DNA from 3 places in the Alistipes sp. ZOR0009 genome. Region 1 is predicted to be linked to each of the others. Evidence: riboswitches for the same ligand, from Rfam matches in the RefSeq annotation. Region 1 holds a riboswitch; each other region holds the start of a gene.
What was found. Region 1 has a riboswitch for cobalamin ahead of L990_RS11185 (ABC transporter substrate-binding protein). Riboswitches for the same ligand answer to the same signal wherever they lie in the genome.
Positions count from the first base shown of each region.

Region 2: it holds a riboswitch for cobalamin, as region 1 does, so the genes downstream of both, L990_RS14430 (TonB-dependent receptor) here and L990_RS11185 (ABC transporter substrate-binding protein) in region 1, are expected to answer to the same signal.
Region 3: it holds a riboswitch for cobalamin, as region 1 does, so the genes downstream of both, L990_RS13210 (TonB-dependent receptor) here and L990_RS11185 (ABC transporter substrate-binding protein) in region 1, are expected to answer to the same signal.

Region 1 is NZ_JTLD01000034.1:58,142-66,111, forward strand. Features, by position in the region: gene L990_RS19250 (RDD family protein) at 1-887, opposite strand, end outside; gene L990_RS11175 (ABC transporter ATP-binding protein) at 1,364-2,401, opposite strand; gene L990_RS11180 (iron ABC transporter permease) at 2,401-3,441, opposite strand; gene L990_RS11185 (ABC transporter substrate-binding protein) at 3,442-4,596, opposite strand; cobalamin riboswitch at 4,623-4,805, opposite strand; gene L990_RS11190 (branched-chain amino acid aminotransferase) at 5,223-6,254, opposite strand; gene L990_RS11195 (VOC family protein) at 6,471-6,860, shown strand; gene L990_RS11200 (6-phosphofructokinase) at 6,899-7,970, opposite strand, start outside.
Region 2 is NZ_JTLD01000052.1:47,525-55,494, forward strand. Features, by position in the region: gene L990_RS14425 (sirohydrochlorin cobaltochelatase) at 313-1,251, opposite strand; gene L990_RS14430 (TonB-dependent receptor) at 1,288-3,570, opposite strand; cobalamin riboswitch at 3,682-3,877, opposite strand; gene L990_RS14435 (retropepsin-like aspartic protease) at 4,368-5,660, shown strand; gene L990_RS14440 (hypothetical protein) at 6,050-6,658, opposite strand; gene L990_RS14445 (M20/M25/M40 family metallo-hydrolase) at 7,030-7,970, opposite strand, start outside.
Region 3 is NZ_JTLD01000046.1:60,969-68,938, forward strand. Features, by position in the region: gene L990_RS13195 (cell surface protein) at 1-278, opposite strand, end outside; gene L990_RS13200 (DUF5074 domain-containing protein) at 373-1,719, opposite strand; gene L990_RS13205 (YncE family protein) at 1,785-2,981, opposite strand; gene L990_RS13210 (TonB-dependent receptor) at 2,992-5,055, opposite strand; cobalamin riboswitch at 5,185-5,391, opposite strand; gene L990_RS20525 (hypothetical protein) at 6,235-6,360, shown strand; gene L990_RS13225 (fibronectin type III domain-containing protein) at 6,420-7,970, opposite strand, start outside.

The DNA of each region.
Region 1 (7,970 bases):
TAAGTAAGAAATGAGAACGATTCAAAAGGAATAAAGCGAGCAAATGATCTGCCAAGGACACATCCTAAAGTAAGCTTACCACCATTAGTTTTAATGGTTCTAGATTCTGTAAGCATCTTCCCAGGTGTCGCTCCAAATAGCCATTCAAATAAGGCATAGAGAACAAACATCGATAGTAGTATAACTAACGAACGCTCCAAGGATGTAGGTGTCGCAAAATAATCGTTTGATATCACTCCTAAATAAAATGATGCTACTAAGGCAGAACAAACACCTACTGCAATACAAGTGTCAACCAATGAATGAAATAAGCGCTGTAATTTACTAGGAGATTCATAAATCCCTTTGTTTCCAAACAAATCTTCAACCTCACTATCCATTTCCAATTCTCGCTCTTGCATGTAGTGTCGTAACACTATAAAAGAAATAAGACACCAAAAAATTACCATTACAAAGTTTAGCACCCAAAGAAACAGGTTAAAAGCAGGATTACTAATCCAACGTATGGCATTAATTACCATAAAAAAAAGCGTAATCCCATTTGATAGAAAAACAATCGAAAAGAAAAAACGAATAAGCCTAATCTCTTTAAATTTGCTCACATAAAAAATAACCAAACCGACTAAACCTGTAATATAAATCAGCACATTAAATAGATTTACAGGAATAGCATTCCCATTTCCATGATATTGTTGGATATCAGAATTAAGCAACCCCATCTGTAAATTTGGAGAAATACATTTCAGATTCCAGTAAAGATGAAAACCTTCTTGAGTTGTAATAAAACCAAGGTAAGCCACCAGCTCAAATATCAACCCCGAAAGAATTGCCAATGCGGCAAATACGGCAACCTTCTTACCATTTGTTATTTTAAAAATACTCAGCATATAATTTTAAACTTGATTATACAAAATTTTATAAAGCAGAAGTAAATCGGCATGAAAAACTCATAAACCTTATTTAGAATACCTCAGATAGTGCCTTAAATAGATCTTAAAGAAATCATGTCAATACCAACAGCCCTCAGAATCTCAATATTTACGAGATCACAAATGAAGTACATTTTCGCATTATCCCCAAAGGTTGTCTACCTCAAAATAATCCTACACAACATGCATTAGCTAGCAAAATATTCTCTAAAAAACAATCCGTACCCTTTAACTCAAGATCATTAGCGCTCACCGTTGAAAGCCATAACTAAGAAACAAACGCACAGCCCCTTCATCAATATTCGTAGCCACCCCTGCGCTGCCCCAACAGCTTTGCGCCTGCTGGTGGCTACCTAACAAAAGGGCATAAAAAAAGCCCGTTTCCTTAAACGAGCTCCATGCAATGCTTGCAGGCATTCCCCAAATGCCACCATCTACGATGCCTTCAGCAGCTTAAGCAGCATCTCTATCGAATCAGCCGTAAATACCTTCTCCGAGTTACGGTAAACCATGTACTCGCCCGGACATTCCTCGCTCACATCTACCCTAAACTCCGCATCCGGATCGGTTGATGGCGCAAAACCATTTCGCACCAGCGCGTTGGCTACCCATTGTGCCTCCACGCCTACCCCGTTTATATGGATAGATTTGGCCAGCGGGTTGTGAACCCTAAAAGATCCCGTCTCCTTGTCGAAAAGAATACCCTCCCGCTCAAAAAACGAGTTGAACTTGCCCGAAAGTACCAGATCCTCGGGCACACCGCTCACCATAGGGCGCCCCTTCGAGAGCAGCCAAATCCTATCAGCCAGCTGCAGCGCCAGCTCTAGGTCGTGCGTCGATAAAAGGATGCTCTTGTTGGTGTTGTTTGCCAGCTCGTGCAACAAAACCATTATCTCAATCTTACTGGGCAGGTCCAGAAAAGCCGTAGGCTCGTCCAAAACAACGATAGGAGTCTCCTGTGCCAGCGCTTTTGCTATCATCGCCTTCTGGCGCTCGCCATCACTAAGCTCGCTCACGTACTTGTTGGCCAAATCTGCTATGCCAACCTCCTGAATTGCCTTCTCAACCACCAATCGGTCCTTCCGCCTAAGAATTCCGAAGAACCCAACGTGCGGATATCTTCCCAAACCAACGAGCTCTCTCACCGTCATACCTCCAACCGACGACCGCTCCGTTAAAACCACGCTCACCAGCTTCGAATATTCCTGCTCGTTGTACCCCTCTATACGCCTGCCGTTAATGGTAACCTCTCCGTCTAGCTTAGGTTGAAAGCCAACCAGCGTACGAATTAAGGTAGATTTACCAGCACCGTTGGGGCCAAGCAAAAAAGTCAGCTCGCCAGCCTTGAGCTCTAAGTTCAGGTTCTCGTGAATGCGCATAACCTCCTTACCCTTGCCGGAGTACCCTATGCAAAGGTCGCTGGCATAAAGGTTGGTCGTGTCGCCCGCGCTATTGGTCGTCGCTCTTTTCATCACGAGAAGTATTGAAGTTTCTTTCTATTCAGTATCACGTATATCACCACCGGTGCACCCAGCATCGAGGTCACCGCATTTATGGGAATAATGCCCCCCTCACCGGGCAACGTCGTCAGAATGTTGCAAATCAGCGCCACAACAGCGCCCAACAGAATGGTAGCGGGCAAAAGTGTCTTATGGTTCGATGTTCCCAGCAGCATACGTGCCACATGAGGTACCGCAAGCCCAATAAACGATATAGGGCCACAAAACGCCGTTACCACCGCCGTTAGCAATCCCGTCGCAATTAAAATTAGCATCCTCGAACGCTTCACGTTGATGCCCAGATTCGAGGCGTAGCTCTCCCCAAGCAGCAAGGCGTTTAGCGGCTTTATCTGCAGCAGCGCCACGCCAACACCAAAAAGCGACGCCAGCACAAAAATCGGCATCTCCTTCCAGGTAACGCTCGAGAAGTCACCCAACCCCCACACAACAAAAATCTGGATATTCTCTTTAGATGCGTAAAAATTGAGTACAGATATGATTGAAGAGGCAATATACCCCACCATAATCCCTATAATAAGGAGCATCGCGGTGTTCTTAATCTTTGTCGAAAAGTACAGAATGATAAAAAGTACGCCCACCGATCCGGCAAATGCTGCCAGAATGCTGGCGGCAAAGCCCACAAGCGTTCCAAATATCATCGAACCGCTCAGCGCAAGCACCAGAATTGCCACGCCAAGGTTCGCACCCGTGCTAATTCCGAGGATAGACGGATCGGCAAGCGGATTACGGAAGAGCGTCTGCAGCAAAAGTCCCGCCGCAGCCAGCGAAGCGCCAGCCAACGTTGCCGTTATCGACTGCGGAATCCTCGAAACCCACACAATGTTGTTCCAAGCCACATTATCCGACTCCTTACCCATAATAATAGACATCACCTCCCCCACGGGAATCGTCACGGTGCCCCAAACTACGTTCAGCAGCATCAGCAACGGTATCAGCAGCCCCAAAAATATCAGCAGCCGCCCGTAATGCCTCCTATGGTTGGTTCCAAACATCTACCTATCCAACTTTTTAAAGTACTTAGGCTGGTAGCCCTTCATCAGCTCCGGATGAAAGTGGCTCACCAAGTCGGTCAAAATCACGTCAGGCTCCAAAAAGCCATCCTCGTAGTAGGGCGAACGCCCCGTATCGCAGTTTATTACGTTCCCTTTCTTAAATGCCTTAAAGCTCTTGTAAAGACCAAACTCCTGCTCTAGCCGCGAGTAGGTGTACACAAAAGGGGTATTGGTCTTAATCACCCAAAAGTCCGCATCAGATGCCTTGGCAAGCACCGCCTCAAAGCCCAACGACAGCGCACCGGTGCTTTTATCGTCCTTCCACATAAAGTTCGATCCAGCATCCTCAAAAAATCTGGCCATGTAGCTCGCACCTCCCGGCATGTACCACACCTGCCCAAACTTCTTCTCCGAAAACACCGTCGGACGCGTCTTCACCGCCTTGGCAATCTTCGAAACTCGGTTGTAGCGAGCCTCCACGCTGTCAAAAAGTTGGTTGGCCAACGCCTCTTTCCTATAAAACAGCGACAAAAACTTAATCCACTCTGTTCTGGCAAGCGGAGTATTCTCTAAGTACGAGCAATCGTACACCAAGGGTACACCAGTTTCCTCTATCTTTCGCAGCGAACCGCCCGATACAGGCGATACAATGAGCACTTGAGGGTTTGCTTCGATAACACGCTCCACATTTGCCTGCGCTACTTCGCCCAAATCAACCATTTGTCCGCGCTTATACTTAGCAAGCACCAAGCTATCCTTCACGTACTGAATCTCGGCAACGCCAGTCACCGTCTGATTCTCGCCAAGTTTCGCTAATTCGTGCACGGTTAGCCCATAAAAGCACGCCGAACGCTCTACGGGAACCTTGATAATTGTCCCCGAAGGTAGGTTCGCAGGCTTTTCGGCCTTCCGATCTATCAAAATATAGGTCTTAAGGGTCTTGGTAGTGTCGAAGGGATCGCGAACATCCACTTTGGCATAGCTGCCATGGTAGGTAACCTTAAATCCGCGCAAGTACTTTAAGCTGATTTTAGTTGAGAAGTAGGATGAATCCTCCCCGTTGCCGGCTGATTGCTGGCTGCCCTGCTTATTTCCGCACGAGCCTAGCAGTAATGCTAAAGAAACTAACCCCGAAAGGGCGAAAACTCTAATCATTTGTTTTAAACTTTTAATCCCGAAAGTTGATTTCTGGTTTGTTTGGCAGGTCTTCTGGCTCGTTCCTCTTCTAGAACCTTCCCATCATCAGATGACAGTGGTAAATATCTAAAAGCCGCTACTAGAACTTACAGCTGCGGGTACAGCTCCGGAGTTTAACCGGATTCCCTCTAAACCCAACTGGGTTTGCCAAGCTGGTGCAAAGGTATTTAAAAATTTAGAAGTAAAGATATTTCGGCAAGCCAATCTCCAACCGAAACAAACCTTAACAAGAGCCCAATATAGGCTAACAATAGCCCATCTAATCACCATTCATCCGCATAAGGTTTCCAACCTATAAAGCAGGCACGCCTCGGAATGCCCAATAGCATAGCCATACCCCATCTACAACAGCCGTATATGGCGATATTCTCGCCTCTATCCCTTTCTCTTCCCGTCTCAAACTGGGCCAATTTCAGCAAAACAGAGGCAACAATGGTTCACACCCAAGCGGCTACTCGCAGTACGCCTTCTCAGCACCTTCCCAATCGAGCATAAACCACCAAACGGCCTTCCTGCATCACCAAAACCTCTACTACGCAAAAAAGGGCGACAACAGCCGCCCTTACATATAAAGATAAAAATCCTTAGTCCAAAACAGTCACCCAGTTATGCTTATCTTCCACATCGCCATACTGAATACCTACCAAGGTTTCGTAAAGCTTAGTCGATAAAGCGCCAGGACGTCCATCCTTACAGAACTTGTAAGTCTTTCCAGTCTCAAGATCTGCAATCTCGCCAATTGGAGAAATTACCGCAGCGGTACCGCAAGCGCCAACTTCCTCAAATGTATCCAACTCCTCAACAGGTATCGGACGACGAATGGCAGTTAACCCTAAATCTTCGGCAAGTGTTAGCAAGCTCATGTTGGTAATCGAAGGCAAAATGCTCGTACTTTGTGGAGTAATGTAGCAGTTATCCTTTATTCCGAAGAAGTTTGCTGCACCAATCTCGTCAATGTAACGCTTTTCTTTAGCATCCAAGTACATTGGCGAACCATAACCCTTGTCGTGAGTCTGAACCACACCACGTAAGCTCGCAGCATAGTTTCCACCAACCTTTAGCGTACCTGTTCCTAGCGGAGCCGCACGGTCGCTGTCCTTAACAATGGCAATCTTCACTGGATTAAAACCTTCCTTGAAGTATGGCCCTACTGGGGTCACAAATACAATAAAGGTATACTCCCTTGCAGGCTTAACACCAACCTCGGCACCCGATCCAAACAAAAGTGGACGAATGTATAGCGAAGCACCTGTACCAAAAGGTGGCACAAAACGCTCGTTAAGTTTCACAACCTTAAGGATGGCCTCTTCAAAAAGCTTCTCAGGCACTGGTGCCATCAAAATTCCTTCAGCCGAACGCGCCAAACGCTTGGCATTCTCATCCCAACGGAAAAGACGAATCTTACCATCCTTACCGCGGTAAGCCTTTAATCCCTCAAAAGCTTCCTGACCATAGTGTAGCCCTGTCGCCGCAATATGAATTGGAAAATATTCGGAATCAGAAATCTCTAACTCGCCCCATTTTCCATCTTTAAATGTGCAGCGAACGTTGTAATCGGTTTTAATATAACCGAATGGCAATTTTCCCCAGTCTAAATTTTCCATAAGCTTACTTATATTTTCTGCTACTGCCCAAATGTAATAGTTTTTCTATAAAAAAACCATATCAAAAATCAATCTATAACCGAAAAACACCTTTACACTTACATTTTATAATTAAAAAACAGACTTGAAATAATAATTTTCAGCACATCACCTAATATACCTGCAACTATTAAGGTGGAAAAGACGATAAAACTTATCGTATATTGGGTAAAATTAAAACCTTATGCTATGGAAATAAAACGTAACATGGTAGGATGGTTCGAAATCCCCGTGGTGGATATGAGCAGGGCTGTTGCCTTCTATCAAACAGTTTTTGACGTAGAAATTCAGGTGGTAAACCTCGAAGGGCTCGAGATGGGATGGTTCCCTTGGAACGATAAGCTCCCCGGATCTCCGGGCTCGCTCGTAAAACACGACGAATACTACAAACCTTCCAGCGATGGCGTGCTCATTTACTTCTCGTCTCAAGCTGGCGACCTAAATGTAGAGCTAAATAGGGTCGAAGCAGCAGGAGGAACGGTAATTATGCCCAAAACCCTGATTAAGGAGGATATCGGCTACATGTCGCTCATTATCGATACAGAGGGAAATAGGGTTGCAATACACTCCGTTAAGTAAATAAAACAGGAAGGAGAGGCTAAAACCTCTCCTTTATGCTAAAAATCGCTGGTCATTATCAGCTGCGGCTTATCACTAAAATGCTCGTAGCGCGGACGGTACCGCTCGGCATCATAAAACTTCTCAATATCTACCTTCTTTTTGTAGCTCGTCACCACATCGATAGGAACATTGTCGTAACGCCCGTTCCGCAAGCTCACCAAACGCCCCGTATTGCCCTTTAAAATCAAATCGAGAGCCAGATTACCAAAAGCCATCGGAACTATGCTATCCAAGGCATCAGGAGCACCACTTCTTACCATGTAACCTAACCGCTGATTGATTACATCCACCTTTCTTCCGTTGTTAAACTTCGCCGAATGGTTACGTAGCTGCTCAGAAACTAGATCGCCAATACCTCCAAGCTTTTTATGCCCGTACGCATCCGCCTCTTCGCCCTGATAAATCATGGCGCCATCCTTAAACATGGCACCTTCCGAAACCAAAAGAACAGAATACTTACTTGGATTCATTGCCCTATCACGCACCATTAGCTCTGCCAGGTGTTCAATATCAAACTTATACTCCGGAATCACGCAACGATCGGCAGCACCAGCCATAGCTGGCAGTAATGCCGAAAATCCAGCATACCGACCAAACACCTCAATCACCAAAAACCGCTCATGCGATCCAGCCGATGTTCGAAGCTCATGCGCCAGCTCAATCGTACGCGAAATGCAAGTTCCAAAGCCTATACAGTAGTCTGTTCCCGGAACGTCATTGTCCATCGTCTTGGGAATAGCAATTACAGGAACTCCCTTATTATGCAGATGAACACCGTAGCTTAGCGTATCATCCCCTCCTATAGGTATCAGATAGTCTAACCCCAGAAAATCGATGTTCGCCATCACCTCGCTGGTCATATCGTTTACATCTTGGGTATACACATTTTTGTAGATATCAGGAACTCTATCCAATCGAACTTTATCCGGACGGGTTCGGGATGAGTGCAGAAAGGTTCCGCCTGTACGGCCAAGACGGTTAACCATCAAATCTGTTAGCTCAATAGCATCCTCCTGCTCGTTGGGTTTCTTTGATCGGTCGATAGTGATCATCCCCTCCCAGCCTTTC
Region 2 (7,970 bases), on a different contig from region 1:
TTCCGGAACAACACCTATCAAGGCAAAACACTTAGCAATTGCATGGTAAGCTACACCTCCCAACGGTTGCCTATACCATTCCTTGAGTGCTACACTTATCCTTTTTAGTTTTTATAAAGCCGTAAATTACAATTTTCATCCAAGGTATGAAGTTTACCGATATGGACAAATAGCAGGTAACCATCTTTCTTTAAAACCTCTATAATGTTGCAGCTAATATCTCAAACACCCAAGACGCAAAAAATTCTGAAGACGAGCATTGAAATGCCGCCTTCAGAATTCGGATAGAATGCACCTATAAAAAAGTTACTGCTACTTCGACTCCTTTTTATGCGCAACCCATATGTTGACAATCTCCTTGTAGGCTCCTAAGCCAACCAGCTCGGGTACCACGGTGTAACCGGCCTTTTCGAGCGTCGACTTCCAGCTGTCGGGTTCGCTGCTAGCCATATCGTTGTTAGCATGGTCGCCAGCAATAGACATTAGCGGCGCAATGGTTACCTTCTTCCCAGCAATGGCTTGCGAGCTTAGCTGCTTTACGATATCCTCTATTCCGGGCTCACCCTCTACGGTTCCGATGTACAGCTTGTAGGTGGGATACTTCTTGCTTACGGCCTCCTGCAGCTGCTTGTAGTAGGCGTTGTAGGCCAAGAACTTCTCGTTACCATGTCCCATAAATACAACGGCCTCGTTCTTATCCAGCACCGCCTTATACTGGTTTACGATGATATCGGCCACCTTTTGGATATCGGTATTGCTGTAAAGCAACGGAAGTCCAACCTTGATGTTAACCTTGGGGTAACTCTTTTTGAAGTCATTTACCAAGCCCATCATCTCGTTATACTCGGCACCGGGGATTATATGAAGCGACTGCACGGTAATCTCCTCAAAGCCCTCTTTAGCCATATTCTTAAGCGCCTCGTTCGGGAAATCGAGGTTGGCCTTCCCATCTTTTCTGAGCTTATTCATTATTATGCCCGAGGTGTAGGCCATGCGAACCTCCTCGTTGGGGAACGTCTCCTTAAACTGCTTCATCACATTATCGAAGGTATCCTTGGGCTTTTGGTACTTAAACGGAGAGGTGTCTTCGCCGTCGTAGTAGCCGTAGCTGCTGCCAAAGGTTACCAACAAAACTCCCTTCTTCCCAGATACAGGGTTGTAGTCTGCATCACCATCCTTATCGTCCTTACAGCCTGCAAGCAGGAGCGACGCGCCGAGCATTAGCGCTAAAACACTTTTTACATTTCTCATTTTGTTTTATTATTGGTTGAACTATAGTAATTGCTGCTAGTTGGCAAACCTCAGGGTTAGCGACAGGTAGTAGGTTCTACCGGGCGTTGTAGTCCCGTACGACGAGCCATACGGCTTATCCTCCTTGTAGTCGAGGATATTTTCGACCCCACAGGCCGCCTCGGCCTTTAGGCGCCTACTGAGCGTAAAGCCGTGCACCGTATTAACTCGCCAAAGCATGTAGCCATCTGCCGCCTGACGATCGTAGTAGTTTTCGGAGAGGGCATCGCCATACTGCCGGGTAAGGGCATCGCCAAACAGCCCAACATTGAGCTTATACTTGGACCAGGCCGTTTGCCATAGGCATTTAACGTTTACGCTATGCAGAGCCGAACCTTTTAATCGGCACGATTCGGTTAGGTTAACCCCATCGGTGTAGCTGTAGCCTCCTCCCAAAAGCCAATGCTTTCCCATCTTAAGGTTTAGCAGAGCATCCACGCCAAGTATGCGCGCATTGGCAATGTTGCCATACTGCTTTGTCTCCTCCACTCCGCGTTCGGCATCTTCGCGCGAAGTGGCAATGGCCCTGTACTCAATCATATCGTTTAAGCAGTTGCTGTAGGCCGTAACGCTGGCAACAACCACCTTGGCGTTGTACTCTACGGCAGCAGAGTAGTAGTTCGATGTCTGAGGCTTAAGCTTAGGATTCCCCAAGTAAAGACGGTAGGCTCCCATATCCTCGCGCTCGTAGCGGTAGTTTAGCTCCTTTAGTGTTGGCGTTTTAAAGCCGCTGGCATAGGTGCCGCGCAGGTTAAAATCACCCATCCTATACATTAGCGATATTTTGGGCGTAAACTTCTGCCCAAATTCGCTATGGTGCAGCATTCGGCCACCCACGGTTGCCACAAGCTTAGAGGAGAAGGCCACCTCATCCTGCACGTATACGGCTGCCATGTAGCCATTCACCGTCCCCTCCTTAAGGCGGAAGGGGGCCTCCATCCACTCCATCTCGCCTTCGACACCAGCCACCACGCTGTGCACCGTATTGGGCCTGTAAACCAAACGCCCGTTTACGGTCATCTTCTGCTGATCGTTATTTAGCGAGCGGTCGCCAGGATAGTAGGTGATAAACTGCGCCTCGCCCTTGCTGTTTATCTGATTTACGTTATACTTCATGTCGTACTGGTAGAGGTACCTAAAGCGGTCGTAGGTAGCATCAACCGTTACATGACCATTACCCTTAAGCAGGTACTTAGCCCCCACCGCGTACGATTGGTTGTGGTAAAGAAACTGATACCCCTTTGCCCGTATGGGAGGAGACACCTTACGGTACGAGAGATCGGCATCGGCATTAACCGACAACCGTGCGGTAGCTTGATGGCTTATACCCTGCTTTATGCTGATGCTGGTTGTTGGATTCTTGGTTAAGGTAAAGGTTGGCACCAGCACATCGTCGGACGGATTGCTCGGCGTTCCCTTCCTATCTATTTCGAAGCGGCTATTCTGCCACCCATCCTGCTGCTTACGGTTAAAGGTGGTGGTAAGCTGCAGCTTCCCCTTCGAGACTCCCACCGTATTACTTTGCAGCCACTCCCCGTACGAGCCAATCCGGGTTACGTTGCTGGCCACAAACGGGCTGCTGCTCCTTTTGGTAATAATATTTACCACCCCAGCAATGGCATCCGAACCGTACAACGACGACGATGCCCCCTTTACAATCTCCACCCGCTCTATTGTTGCTGGATCGATCCTACTTAGATCATTTTGGCTGCCCACATCGCCATACAATCGCCTACCGTTAAGCAGCACCAGAATATACTCGTTGCCAAGTCCGTTGAGGCGCATAAAGGTTCCCATTGCATTGGAGCTGAAGGTGAAGGAGGAGCTTAGTCCAGCCAACAAGCTCTCCACGCTTCCAGCTCCAAAGCTATCAAGCGCCTTTTGAGAAAACACCTCGGTTTGTACGGGGGCGCTCTTAAGGTAGTGCGGCGTTCCCGTTCCGGTGATAACCACCTCGGTAAGCTCGCTTACGCTGGTTTTAAGCTCGATATTCACAAAGGGGAACATCTTTTCGCCTGTAATGGAGTACATCTGAGAGGTATAGCCCGTGTACGAGATGGAAAGAAGATGCTTGCCGTTAGGAATGTTGGGCAGGATAAACTCCCCCCTATCGTTGGTGACAACACCCCTAGATAGGCTATCTACCAAAATAGAAGCCCCCCGTAATGGCTGATGGGTATCCTTATCGGTAACCCTACCCTTAACCACACCATTCTGTGCAAACAGGACATGGCTAGCACCTAAAAGTAGGATTACAAGAAACACGCTAATGTTTCGCATAGCTAGTAGTAAAAAATATGATCATAAACGAATAGCAAATAATCGCCAACAACGGAGAATGAAATGCTAAGTTGAACCGACATAATCCTCAAATCCCGGAATCCATTATGTCTTTTTGAGTTCCTTACTGGTAGGTCTTCTGACTTTTCTCGTACCGGAAGCCTTCCCGTTCGGCACGAACAGTGGCTAAGATATTCCGGCACACTAGGTGAGAATTTACAGCTGCGGGTACAGTTCCAGATTTACGCTGGATTCCCTTACATTGGGCATCGTAAAACACCCAATTACCAATCGGGGGCAAATGTAATGGATTTTAACATGCAAACAAGCGCCTCTTTTCGGAAAGACGACTTACATTGGCTGCCGACAGCTATCCAATAAACTCTAAACTACCATCGAAACAGCAGGGTAGGCAAATGCAAAAAAGGAGGTAAGCCGACAAAAAAAGATATAAGCAAATGTGCCTATCGCTATTTAGCCGTAGCAAGGACAGTTCCAAACCATTTTGGATGGTTAATACAAACCAGCTACCGTAATATGGCAAAAGGCTAACCACAGGGCCAACAACTGTTGCAAAACACTTTTTTCGAAGGTATTATTTAGCGCTACAAATGCCCAAAAGAAAGGATAAACGCTAATTTGCAAACCATCTTTTAAATCGTAATCCTACTATAAGCATGCTAAAATTTAACCATTCGAAAAACATCTCGCTCGAAGTAGAATTGCGATTTGCTAGATAGAATACTTTGCAAGTCAACCTTACATAAAGAAAAATCTAACTACCAAACCTAAAAAACATGAGGATTACCATCGTTTGCTTACTTGCTCTTTTTCTTTCGACAACAGGTGCTAAGGCCCAAGAATCGGCAGATAAACGAATAATAAACCATCTGAACCAAAATAGCTGGTTTGCGCTGGAGGAAGACTACCCAAAGATGAAGGACAAAATTCAGACACCTGTTCTTAAAGGTCTTTCAGAAGTAATGATTAATATACGTTTCAATCAACCGCAAAAGGCACTTACTGGCATAGACTCCCTCCTTGCCCACTGCCAAAGCGAGTTAGGATCTTCGAATGTTTGCAGCATGGTACTATTTAAGAGTAAAATACTTGGGGAACAAGGCTGCTATGCCCAGAGTGCAGATCTTCTCTACCGCTTTCTCGATCAAATACCTGAAGCAGCAAGAAAGGAGAACTTCTCCTTCTATACCCAGCTAGCAAATTACTATAACGAGGTACGTAACGAGCAGAAGCCCGAGATTATTCGGCCAAATAGAGACACCGAACTTCCGCTGAGCATCAAAAAAGCAGGAAGAGGCATGCTGATGTTTGTACCTGTTACCATACACGGAAAAACCTACCCCTTTATCTTTGATACCGGTGCAAGTTCATCGGCTGTTTCAGAACGGCTGGCAGCTGAAATAGGCTTTCGAACAGTCCGCGATTCGATGCATATTGAAGGTGTAGGTAGTGGAACCGGTAGATGTGGAACCGTAGATAGCATAATGGTTGGAGATATCGCCTTTAAGCATCCCATTTTTACCATCATACCTTCCAACCCAGAAGTTGATACCGTGTATCAGATAGATGCCATACTGGGGCTTGATTTTATTCGGATGGTTGGCGAGACGCAGCTCTATCCGCGCGATGGGAAAGTTATTTTCCCTCTCCAGCAAAGCAGCCTACCACCAACAGGTCGCAACCTGATGCTTGACGAAGGCCAATCGTACCTAAAGGCATACTCGGGAGACGAACGGCTGATATTCCACTTCGACACAGGTGACGTAAAAGGAGATCTATTTAACCCCTACTATCTCAGACATAAGAAGATGATTGACAGCAAGGGGACTAAAGACACATATCGAGGAGGCGGATTTGGAGCCATGCAAACCGTTAATATTATTCGGTTAGCACATATCCCGCTAACCGTTAGTGGAACAGCATTCGAATTAACGAACATTGCGGTTGCCCCCCAAACAGTTACTAAAGTGCAAAAAGATGAGGATGGATCGATGGGAATGGATTTTATTAACCTATTCCGAAAAGTCACCATAAACTACAATAAAATGTTCTTAACCATCGAAAAGTAGCCATTGCAGACTAAACTATTTATGCCGACGAAACTAGGTTCACCAACCATCATAATAAAGCGGCTATTTGAATAGTCACCTTATTATCGATGCCTATAGAGATTGGCAATGCAGCCTCATCCTATTTCCCCGCTAGCCATATTATAAATCAGCAAGCGAGGCTAGGTAACGGGTTGGCTACGCCGAACTCGCCCAAAGCGATCGGTTCAGACCGCAATCAAAAGTAACTAAAAAACAAAGCGCAACCGTGGTAGTGGCTGCGCTAATGAAAACCATTACTTATGTTCGACGCCATTGCAACCGAAACGACTCGCAACGAAATGGAGAGCAGCGTAGCCAACCGAGCTCAGCGTAGCTAAATGCAGATGGACCCGGTGCATTTATTCGTCTTATCTAGCAATAAGTATTGTGTGAATATTAGTTTTGTTCCTCATTTTTCGGACTAAGGAGTACACGGCAAGCGCCATAAACGAACCATAAATAATTAATACCTTAGGAATACCTAAGCCTGCGACTAACAAAACAACAGAAGCAACAGAACGCTGATTCCCGACAACCTCGTACTCATTCCCACTTTCGATACCTGCCGCCAAAATAACCGTCCATAAGAACAACAAGAAAATTACAGCCATTGCTATCAAAGGCTTTTTTACAGCGCTAGTGTTGCAAAATTTTTCAACCTTGTAGGTGGTGTTGGGGATAATCTCCTTAAAGCTATCGAACACTTCCTGCCTACGAGCATCATCCCTAATCCGAATATGCTCTTCCGACTCCTGTCCAAAATAAACTTGAATATACTTTTTATTATCCTGAAGCTGAATTGATTTTATATACTGAAACGGAATTCCAAATACGTCATCAGCAACCCTATCATTCATAATATCCACCTCGTACTGATGCAGATTATGTGCTTTGGGATTTGCTTTCAATATTTTATCCTTAGCTACTGCAATAATCTTATCGTCCCCTTTTTCTGCATTAATCCAAACTCTTTTCATCTAAAATTCCCAATAAACAATATTCTGATTCCTTATCTCTTTTTGAGCCGCTGCCGCCGAATCGTTACACCAACGAAACCTTCGAGCATCTTCTACCATGTAAAAATAAAAAATAACAGTAAAGGTCTAGCTTCATTTAGAAAAGCAAAATCGGGACTGGCAAGTTTTCTTTTTTTTATCGTTTTAATAAGCAATCCAGCCACATTCTACTTCCCAGCCCTAAATGGCTATCAGTAAAAGCATATCTCTTTAATTGAGAAAAGGCTCGCGTTTATTTATATCAACACGTCACCAGCATCCCCTCCACTGATTCCTATACAGTTTTTTTAGAAGGTAAACAGCTTGCCGAGGGTTACCCAATCGAGATACTGCTATCTTTTACCGAACTCTTTTGACAGGTCTAGCAAATTCAGAAAGCTAAGCTTGACTATCCGTTGAATCTTTTCGGGATCAATTTTATCAGCCGTATCGGTTGGCTTATGAAAATCGGGATGGTTACCTGTTGTCCACCCCATAAACGGAACGAGACAATCGGAAAAAGGGCCATAGTCGCTCGAGTTGCCTCCTTTAGTTGGAGTACCGCACAGGTTTAGGATTCCCCCCAACTTAGCGTTATTAGCCTCTACAATTTCCTTTACACGGCTAAAGCTGTCGGCATAAAAAAAGTTTGCGCTGAGCTTAGCGGTATCCTTCAAACCATTTCGGCCAATCATATCGTAGTTTACGTACATAACCGTTTGGGTTAACGGGTATACAGGGTTACGAACGTAGTAGGTAGAACCAACAAGCCCCTTCTCTTCGCCAGTCCATAGAGCAAACAGAATGCTTACACTTGGCTTTATACCCGACTCCTTCATCGCCTTAGCCAGCATTAGCACGCCAGCAACTCCACTAGCATTGTCGTCGGCACCTGGGTAGATAACGCCATTAAACATTCCATTATGGTCGTAGTGGGCACCAACAATAATGCAACGGGTGGTATCCTCTCCATGAATAACTCCAAGTACGTTACGATCCTTTAGCGGGGCTGCGCTAACCTCTGCCGAAACGGAGAACTTTATGCGAGTTTGTATGGCTTTACTTTTAATATCAATGGGAGAATCTAGCGCCACGCCATACTCCTTAAGCGCAGCAGCCATCATAGCCTTCGAAAGAAAAATTCTCAGGTCTGACGCGCTGTTGCTTTCGGGTGCAACTCCCATAAGATCGTCGAAAGGGGAAATGGTAGGGTTGCGCAGCTGATTTCGTCTGGAAACCTCCTCTGCTGGGCATAGGTATACAACAGCCCTCGGATTACGCTTTTTTAACTCCT
Region 3 (7,970 bases), on a different contig from region 1:
AACTCAACCTTATTGGTGGCAACCTGTACAAGGTTGTATGCTTGAGTATTGGTAGCGTCAACTTTCCATTGGTAGGTTGTTCCGCTTTTTATCTCTACGGGTGCTTCTATGGTTAGCACCTCATACTGCGATGTCTGCAGCGTGGTCGTTACTACTCCCGGTATTTCTTCTCCCTTCCCGGGTGTATCTCCATCATCTTTCGAGCAGCTTACGGCTGCTAGGTAGCAAGCTGCAACGAGGAGCACCTTTCTACATACTGTAAGCGTAATTTTTTTCATTCGAATATGTTTTTTTATTGTGCTGGATACAATCCGCACAGTAAGCATGAGCCTATACTTTCGGCGGCTGCTTGCTGTGCGGATTTCCATGTTTTTACTTGAAGCTGTCTGTAAAGAATATCCCGGCTGGGAAATGGGTATGGTTCTTATAGTCGGCTTTTAGAACGGGAGCGGTATCTCCAAACTTCCATACCGAAATGTCGTTGATAAGGAAGTCCCAACCGTAGCCCTTTATGGTATTAAAGAACACCTGTCCGGTTTTAGGATGAACGGCTAGGTTGTTGTACACTATTCCTGCGTTTTCTATCTTATCCTTTACATCTACCATAAAATCGGTTTTGCCAGTCGTAAAAATGTGGCGGTATATTTTGGTAGAGGCGTTGCTAAAATAGAGCGTATCGCCAATGGCGCTGATCCCTGGAGTTGCTCCCCAGCCTGCGCCCACTTTTGCTTCTGCTATCTCGTTACTTTTGATAATGGCATAGCTCGATGGGTTAACTTTCGCGATTTGGGCTGGTTTGGTGGTACACGAAATCCAAAGGTTGCCATCCGATGCCTTTAGCACGCCCGATACGTTGCCTGCCATTTTGATAACATCAACCTTCTCGCCTTGTATTGCAAAAACCTTATCTCCGGCAGGTACAAACACCTTGTTGCCCACTACGGCCATCCTGTTTTTATCGGCGCCCTCGGTTCCTTCTACAAATTTCAGCGCCTTTGTGTCGGTGTTGAATAGGTATACGCCCTTGTTGTCGCGGATGTAAACGTTGTTGGTGCCAACAACTGCAATATGGGTTGGCCACGACAGGGTTTTGTCTAGCTCTTCGTTAAAGGCTGCCTCTTTTACCAAGGTTTCGGCATTGGCCACTACCAGCATATCGCCACCCATGCGGTTTCCATTTTGGGCAATGATGTATATCTTGTTGTTGGCAATAAAAAGGTCTTGGGTTACATTCCCCAGCGGTGTTTTGTTCACCTTAAAGAAGGCGCTGTCGGTAACCACACCTTTTGGAGATATAAAGATTAGCGATCCATTTTCGGAGGTCATATTTCCCTCGTTTAGGATGAAAGTTCCGTTTTTATACTTCCCATACACCGACACCTTCACGCTAGAGGTGGCCACACCGCCGTCGGGATTGGTTACGGTGAGCGAGATAAGGTGTTCGCCCATGCTGGTGGCTACAAAGTTGTATTTTGCTGTGCGGGCAACCTCTTTTCCGTCTACCTGCCAAGCTACCGCAAAGTTTGTCGAGTTTTTTACCGCAGCGCTAAGATGTAAAGTATCCTCCTGCGCTAAGTTAAGGTCGCTGGTTGAGGTAGCACCTGCAACCTCAATTGTAAGCTGTGGTGGAATGATATTCTCATCATCCTTGCTACACGAGCTAAAGAGTAGGGCGCTAAGCGCTACAAAAAGCACCGCATAAAATTTGTTCTTTGTCATGATAATGAAATTTTGAACGTATAGTTGATTGTTAATGTCGTACATCTTCAATAATCGAGTGGACGCTACTTTACAAAGGCAAAATGGCCCGGGATATTCCCTGCGGTGGTTTTCCACTTAAACTTTCCCTTTGGCGAAAAGCAGTATATGTAGCCCGTAACCACGTAGTTTTGGGCGTCGGTTATGAATACCTCCTTTGTTTCCGGATTTACCGTAATACCGTAGGGTATTAGAATCTGCTTGTCGGTTCCGTCTGTTATTACCTTGTCGGATATCACCGTTTTGCTTCGGGTATCGAGAATCCCGTAGGTTACCGTATTGGATTTGGTGACGTAGCTCCACGCCACGCTGTAGTAGTAGAGCGAGTCGCCGCTGAGGCACATTTCGCTTACGGGGATGTTGAGCGCCTGCTTTACCAAGTCGGTTTGGCTGTCGATAACGTACAGGTTGGGCTCGGTACTGTAGTAGTCGCCGCGCGAGCTTACGTAAATGTCGCCGCGCTTGTCAATCTGCATGCGATGAAGGTTGATGGCCACGTCAATTTTCTTTATCTCCTTAAAGGTGTTGAGGTCGATTACCGAAACGGTGCGATCGTAGTTGGGTACGCGGTAACCGCCCGAGTTGGCAACGTACAGCTTGTTGTTGTGCACCACCATCTCCTCGGGTTGGTAGCCAACGTCTACCATTCGGGTAAACTCGAGGGTTGCGGTATCTATTTCTGCCACAAAGCCTGTTCGTGCGTTAGGATCTATTTGAACGGGGCCTGCGTAGGAGCTCACGTATGCCTTGCCATTATGAAAGGCCATGTAGCGGCAGTTTGGAATCTTTAGCGCCTTGATATGCTTGGCGGTTTTTGCATCCATAACCTCTATGTAGTTCGAGCAGTTGATAACAACGTACACCTTCGATCCGTATATCTTGATGTCGTTGCCCACATCGCCCAATTCCTTTACAACATGAGGGTTTATCTCAGAAAAGATGTCCCTTTTGTAGGTTCCGGTTTCGTACTCAAAGAAATCGATGGAAGCCCGGTTCATTCCCATGTTCCCTTCGTTTAGCAGGTAGAACCCTTTTATGTTGGTGCCCAAAAGCGGTGTGGTAACCTGATCTTTCTCCGTCAGAAAGATAACTTGCTCCTTGCGGCACGAAATAAGGCTTAGAGAGGCAACGAGTAAAAGGGCAAAACCTTTGCCGTAAAGGGCTGCTGCGTTATTTCTGCTGCGCTTTTTGATAAACTGGGTATATGCTTTTATGGTATCCATGTTTAAAGGCTTAAATATTAATGCTAACTACAAGCCTGACATTACGGCCTGGCATCGGGTAGTTGTAAATTACCTCGTAGTACTGGTTTAGCGCGTTATTCACCTCTAGCGAGGTGTTAATGGTAGTATTATGCTTTAGCTTAAACTCTTTTTGGATAGAACAGTCGTGCGTATACCACGGCTCCACGTAGTTTTTTACGATGTTGTTAACGCCGCCATTATAGCGCTCTCCTACGTATATAAAGCTGTAGTTAAAGCTCCAGCTTCTGTAGCTAAGGGTCGAGATGATGGAGCCGCTATGCCAAGGCGTGTACGGAATTTGATCGCCGTAGGAGCTTAGCTTGTGCCCATTCTGGATGGAGTAGTCGCGGGCATCGCTATATCCGTAGCTTACGGTGTTGTTGAGCATCGCTTGCCCAATTTGCGACTGAACGGCAATGCTTGCTTCAACTCCCTTGCTCAGCACCTTTCCCGAGTTGGACATCATCCATCTAAACTGGCTTCCGGTAGGCGCAGCTATAATTTTATCGAGGGTACGGAGGTAGTAGGCGTCGGCTTGCACCGCAATTTTGTTAACCAGCCTGCTGCTGCTTTTCTTCTTATAGGTAAAACCGACGTTGTACATGTCTATGTGCTCGGGTTTGAGCACGCTGCTGCCAACGTGCGCGTAGTACAGGTCGTTGAAGGTGGGCATCCTGAAAATATGCTTGTAGAAGGCTCGTAGGCTTAAATCGGTGCTGGCAAAGGGGGTATATCCGAAGAAAATGCCCGGACTTACATCCCTTTTGTCTGGCGATTGGCTAACCTTCGACTCCTTGTCCGAAACGTAGGTACCCAACAGGCTTGCCTGTACTTTTAGCTGGTTAATGGTAACGGCTGTTGCCAACGTTGCAATTCCGGTAAATCTGCGGGGGGATTTAAAGGGGATTAGCAGGTTTTTTTTCGAGGAGGCCTCAAGGCTGTTGAGCTGGATGTCGGTAGATGCCGAAATGCTCCAGAAGTTGGTGATGTCGTAGATGTGGCTTGTAGAAAAGTAGGCCTCTTTTTGCTTGTAGGTGTTGTCGAACTCTTTGCCCACCTCCTTTATTTCCTCCATAAAGCGTGTCGAATCCAACGATCGAAAGTGAAGATAGTCGTACGCAAATTTTGCCTTTACCTGGTACTTGTAGCGCGACGAAACATCCTTTGTAAAGGTGCTTTGTCCAAAAATATTGACATCGTCTTGCCGATCTCCGATGTAGAACTTGAATTTAGTGCACGCGCCGGGCAGCCCTCGCTTCGACCCAAAGGCGTAAACCTTCGTTTGCAGCCTTCCGCCAAAGATGCTGTTGTATAGGCCGCCCTCTACACGGAAGGTTTCAATGTCGCTATTCATTCTGGTGGCCGAGGTGTCGTAGGCAACCGTACCGTCGGTGTAAACTCGGCGGCTGTGGAATCGGTATTTCCCGTTGGAGCGCATATACTCGCCGCTTAGGCTAAAGCTGGCGCTATCGCTTACCTTTTTCTCCCACCGGAACGATGGATTAACGAGCTGGATGGTGCTGGTTTTGTACTTTAGCCTAAAGTTGGAGGATTTTCCCTTCTCAAATGTCGGTTTCTTGGCGCGTAAGTACACCGCCGCCCCCGAGGCAAAGTCTTTTGCCGACTGAAAGATGTCGCTCTTCTGTCCGTTGTAGAGCGAGAGCTCCTCTAGATCGTCCAACGAGAATCGGCCGAGGTCTACCACCCCGTTTTGCGCGTTCCCGATCTGCACGCCGTCGTAAAACACGCCTACGTGATGCGTCCCCATGTTGCGAACGTTCACGGTCTTGAGGCCACCCATTCCGCCGTAGTCTTTTATTTGGACACCGGCAAAGTAGCGCAGCGCATCGGCCACCGAATGGCTGCTAAGCTTCTCGAGCTGCTTACCCGTGAGGTGCTGAGCCGGAATAACCTCCTTGTAGCTCTTGGCTACCACCACCACCTCGTCGATATGCTGCATTTGGTTTAGCTTGCCTTGGGCATACGCCTCGAACGACGGGGCTGCCAGCAATCCCAGCAGCGTTAGCCATAATTTTGAATTCCGATAAAACATATTTAAGCGTATTGAGTAACCAATAGCTTACAGGGAGGTAAAACGAAACGAACGGATAAAAGAAGGTATGCCTTTGCCAAATAAAGTGATGCTTTTATCTGTCTCCTCAGCTTTATTTCCCCGAAAGCTTTCAGATTATAGCATTTTGGCAGGTCTTCTGACTTGCTCCATCTTCGGGCGTCCTTCCCATCTCCGTTAGGAAACAGTGGATTGAGTATTGCTCGAAGACTTCGGCGGAGCTTACAGCAGCGGGTCTGTTCAGGATTTGCACCTGATTCCCTTTTCATCACATTCGCGAGTAGAGGCGAGTGTAACACCAAAATCGGGACGAAGGTATATAAAATTGGCCGAATAAAATAGAAAAAACAGCAAGCCGAGGGGATGTCACGCGGCTATGCCTTGGTTTTTCGCCTTCAAAGTTGCGGTATTTTCTTGCGGAGATGCATGCAATGCACCGCTACCCAATTTCGCGGATTAAGGCTGGTAGAGGCACGATGTTTGCACCTTAAATCATCTTTACGAACGTTTTTTACCCTTACTTGTGACCAAGATTTCTCTAAAAACAGGATGAAATGGGAAAGGTGAAAACTCCACGCGGCTTTGCCTTGTAGGCATCTCTAAACGGGCTGTTTTTATAGACGTTCTCCTTTAGGCGCTGCTTGCCGCCGCTAATGGATACGCTACGGAGGCTAATATTTTCGTGCCGAGGCTAGTTAATGCACCAAGGCGCGAATAGGTTCGCCGCTGGGGTAAATATTTTAAAGCGGGATAAAAAGATTATGCAGCGGTGGATGGTTAGGGCTATCTTGGGCAAAATATGGTTTCTTCTGGTGTCGTGGCTCATAAATCGGCAATATGTTTTGTTTTTTATCAAAAAAGATAGCCCCATTAGTTGGCAGATTGCCTCTCCGCGGCTTAAGAATGCCAATCTGGCTGAAAGATTGCCACGCTGAAGCATAAGAATGCCAATCTGGCCGAAAGATTGCCATTCTGAAGCCTAAGAATGCCAACCTGGCTGAAAGATTATCACGCCGAAGCATAAGAATGCCAATCTGGCAGGAAATTTTGCTCAACCAGCATTAAGATTGCTCAACTGAAAGGTAATTTTGGAGGAAGCGCGTGTAACTTGCCAAATCGGCATGTTTTTTCCGACGCCGAGATTTCTTTACGCCAAACCGAATGTTGAGGTATCCTAACGAGATGGTAAATTTAGGGAAGGCCTTTGCCGTTGCCCAATTTGGTAAAGGTAAGGGCATTGCTACCATGTCAGAAAACGCCACCATGCAGCGCTGCACGGCTGGATAAAAGAAAATCCCACCTAGGCTATTTTTTAGGTGGGATTGGTCTTATAAAATATCGTTGGGCTACTTTTTGGGGCTATATAGTCCTAAAGTTTTTAGGATTTGCGCCATAAAAGCGAGCTTCTTTTGCTGATTTTTGATGGTTTCCAAGGGAAATCCGAAAACTGCTACGGGAGTTCCCTTAGAGCTGTAAAGGGTTGCCGCGCTGCTGGTGTAGTCGGTATAGCGCAGCAAACGGATGGCTCCCTTGGCAGGTTCTATGGCATCCGGGGCCTCCACTCTGTATATTTGTGGGTAGTCGTAGCTGTCGTCGATGGCCGAGCACGAGAAGTGCCATTCTCCCTTAAGGTGGTTTTGTGCAACGTCGGTCGACTCCACCTCACCTGTTCGGCTGCCGATGTTGGCACGCCAAATAAACCCTAGCTTATTCTCGGCAAACTTGATGGCCGTCGAATCCTTCCTCTCCACCATGTCGGTGCCAATGTAGGCGCCCGAAAGTAGCAGCGGAATCTTGCGGCTGATGGCCGTATCGAGCTGCGCTAGCAACTTGTCGTTAAATACGGTGATGGAATCGGGTTCCTCCCTGAAATTTTTCACGTAGCGCTGTTCGCCAAAGAGGATCTCTATTAAATCGTATTTGCTAACATCGCAGGACTCCTCAAAGGCCGCCTTGCTGCACGATACGTACGATAGCTGCAGCTTTTGGTACGATTCTCCTTCGAGCGACGTGAAGTCGTGGGTGTTGCCGTAGGTTAGGCGGCCCCACCATTCGGTACCCGACGAGCCCCAGCCGCTGTTGTCATCGTCGAGCCAAGGGGTTGCGCGGTCGAAGTTGTACTGGTAGCCTAGGAAGGCCATATCGACGCCATCGGTAACGCCCTCGTCTTGCCACCACTCAAATCCGGCCTTCTGCCCATTGTCGAACGACGCCGGGGCCGAAAGGCGGGTAAACCCGTTTACCAGCAGCGCCGGCTTGCCGGGTTTGTCGAATAGGCAGGCCGATAGCTCCTCGGTTGGGAAGCTTTCGCCGCCATCGTTTACGGCGGTTACCTTAAAGCCGTACTGTACGCCCCAACGGGGTAGATCGAAGATGAGCGAATCGCCCGTAACCTCAATAAAGGTGGGGGAGTAGCCGCCATCCTCTTTTTTGAAGTACACCCGGTACTTGGTGGCGTTGGCGCTCTGTTCTAGGGTATCTACCGTATTTTTCCAGGTTAAGAGGACCTGCTTTTCGCCCAGCTTCTTTATGGCGAAATGGTTTGGTGCTAGCGGTTGTATTACGGTGGTAGAATCTATAAAGCGGGCGATTCCCTTATAGATGGCACGCGCAGCCAGAAACCTAAATCGGGGATCAAGGCTGTACTTCATGTCGGCCAAATTCTGGTGCGACAGGAGTTCGAGCAGCATGCAGGGCACATCGGGGCCTGCTGCCTCGGAGTAGGCCGCATCCTTAAGCGGGCGCTTTGTCCACTGCGAGTTGTAGGCTCGGCGGATGTCGGAGCATATCTGATCCTGCACCATTTGGCTTAACCTTGCGCTTAGCTGCTTGCTTCGCTTGTCGCTAAACTTCTCGCCTTTGGTGGAGTAGATGCCGAGGGTTCCAATAATCGAATC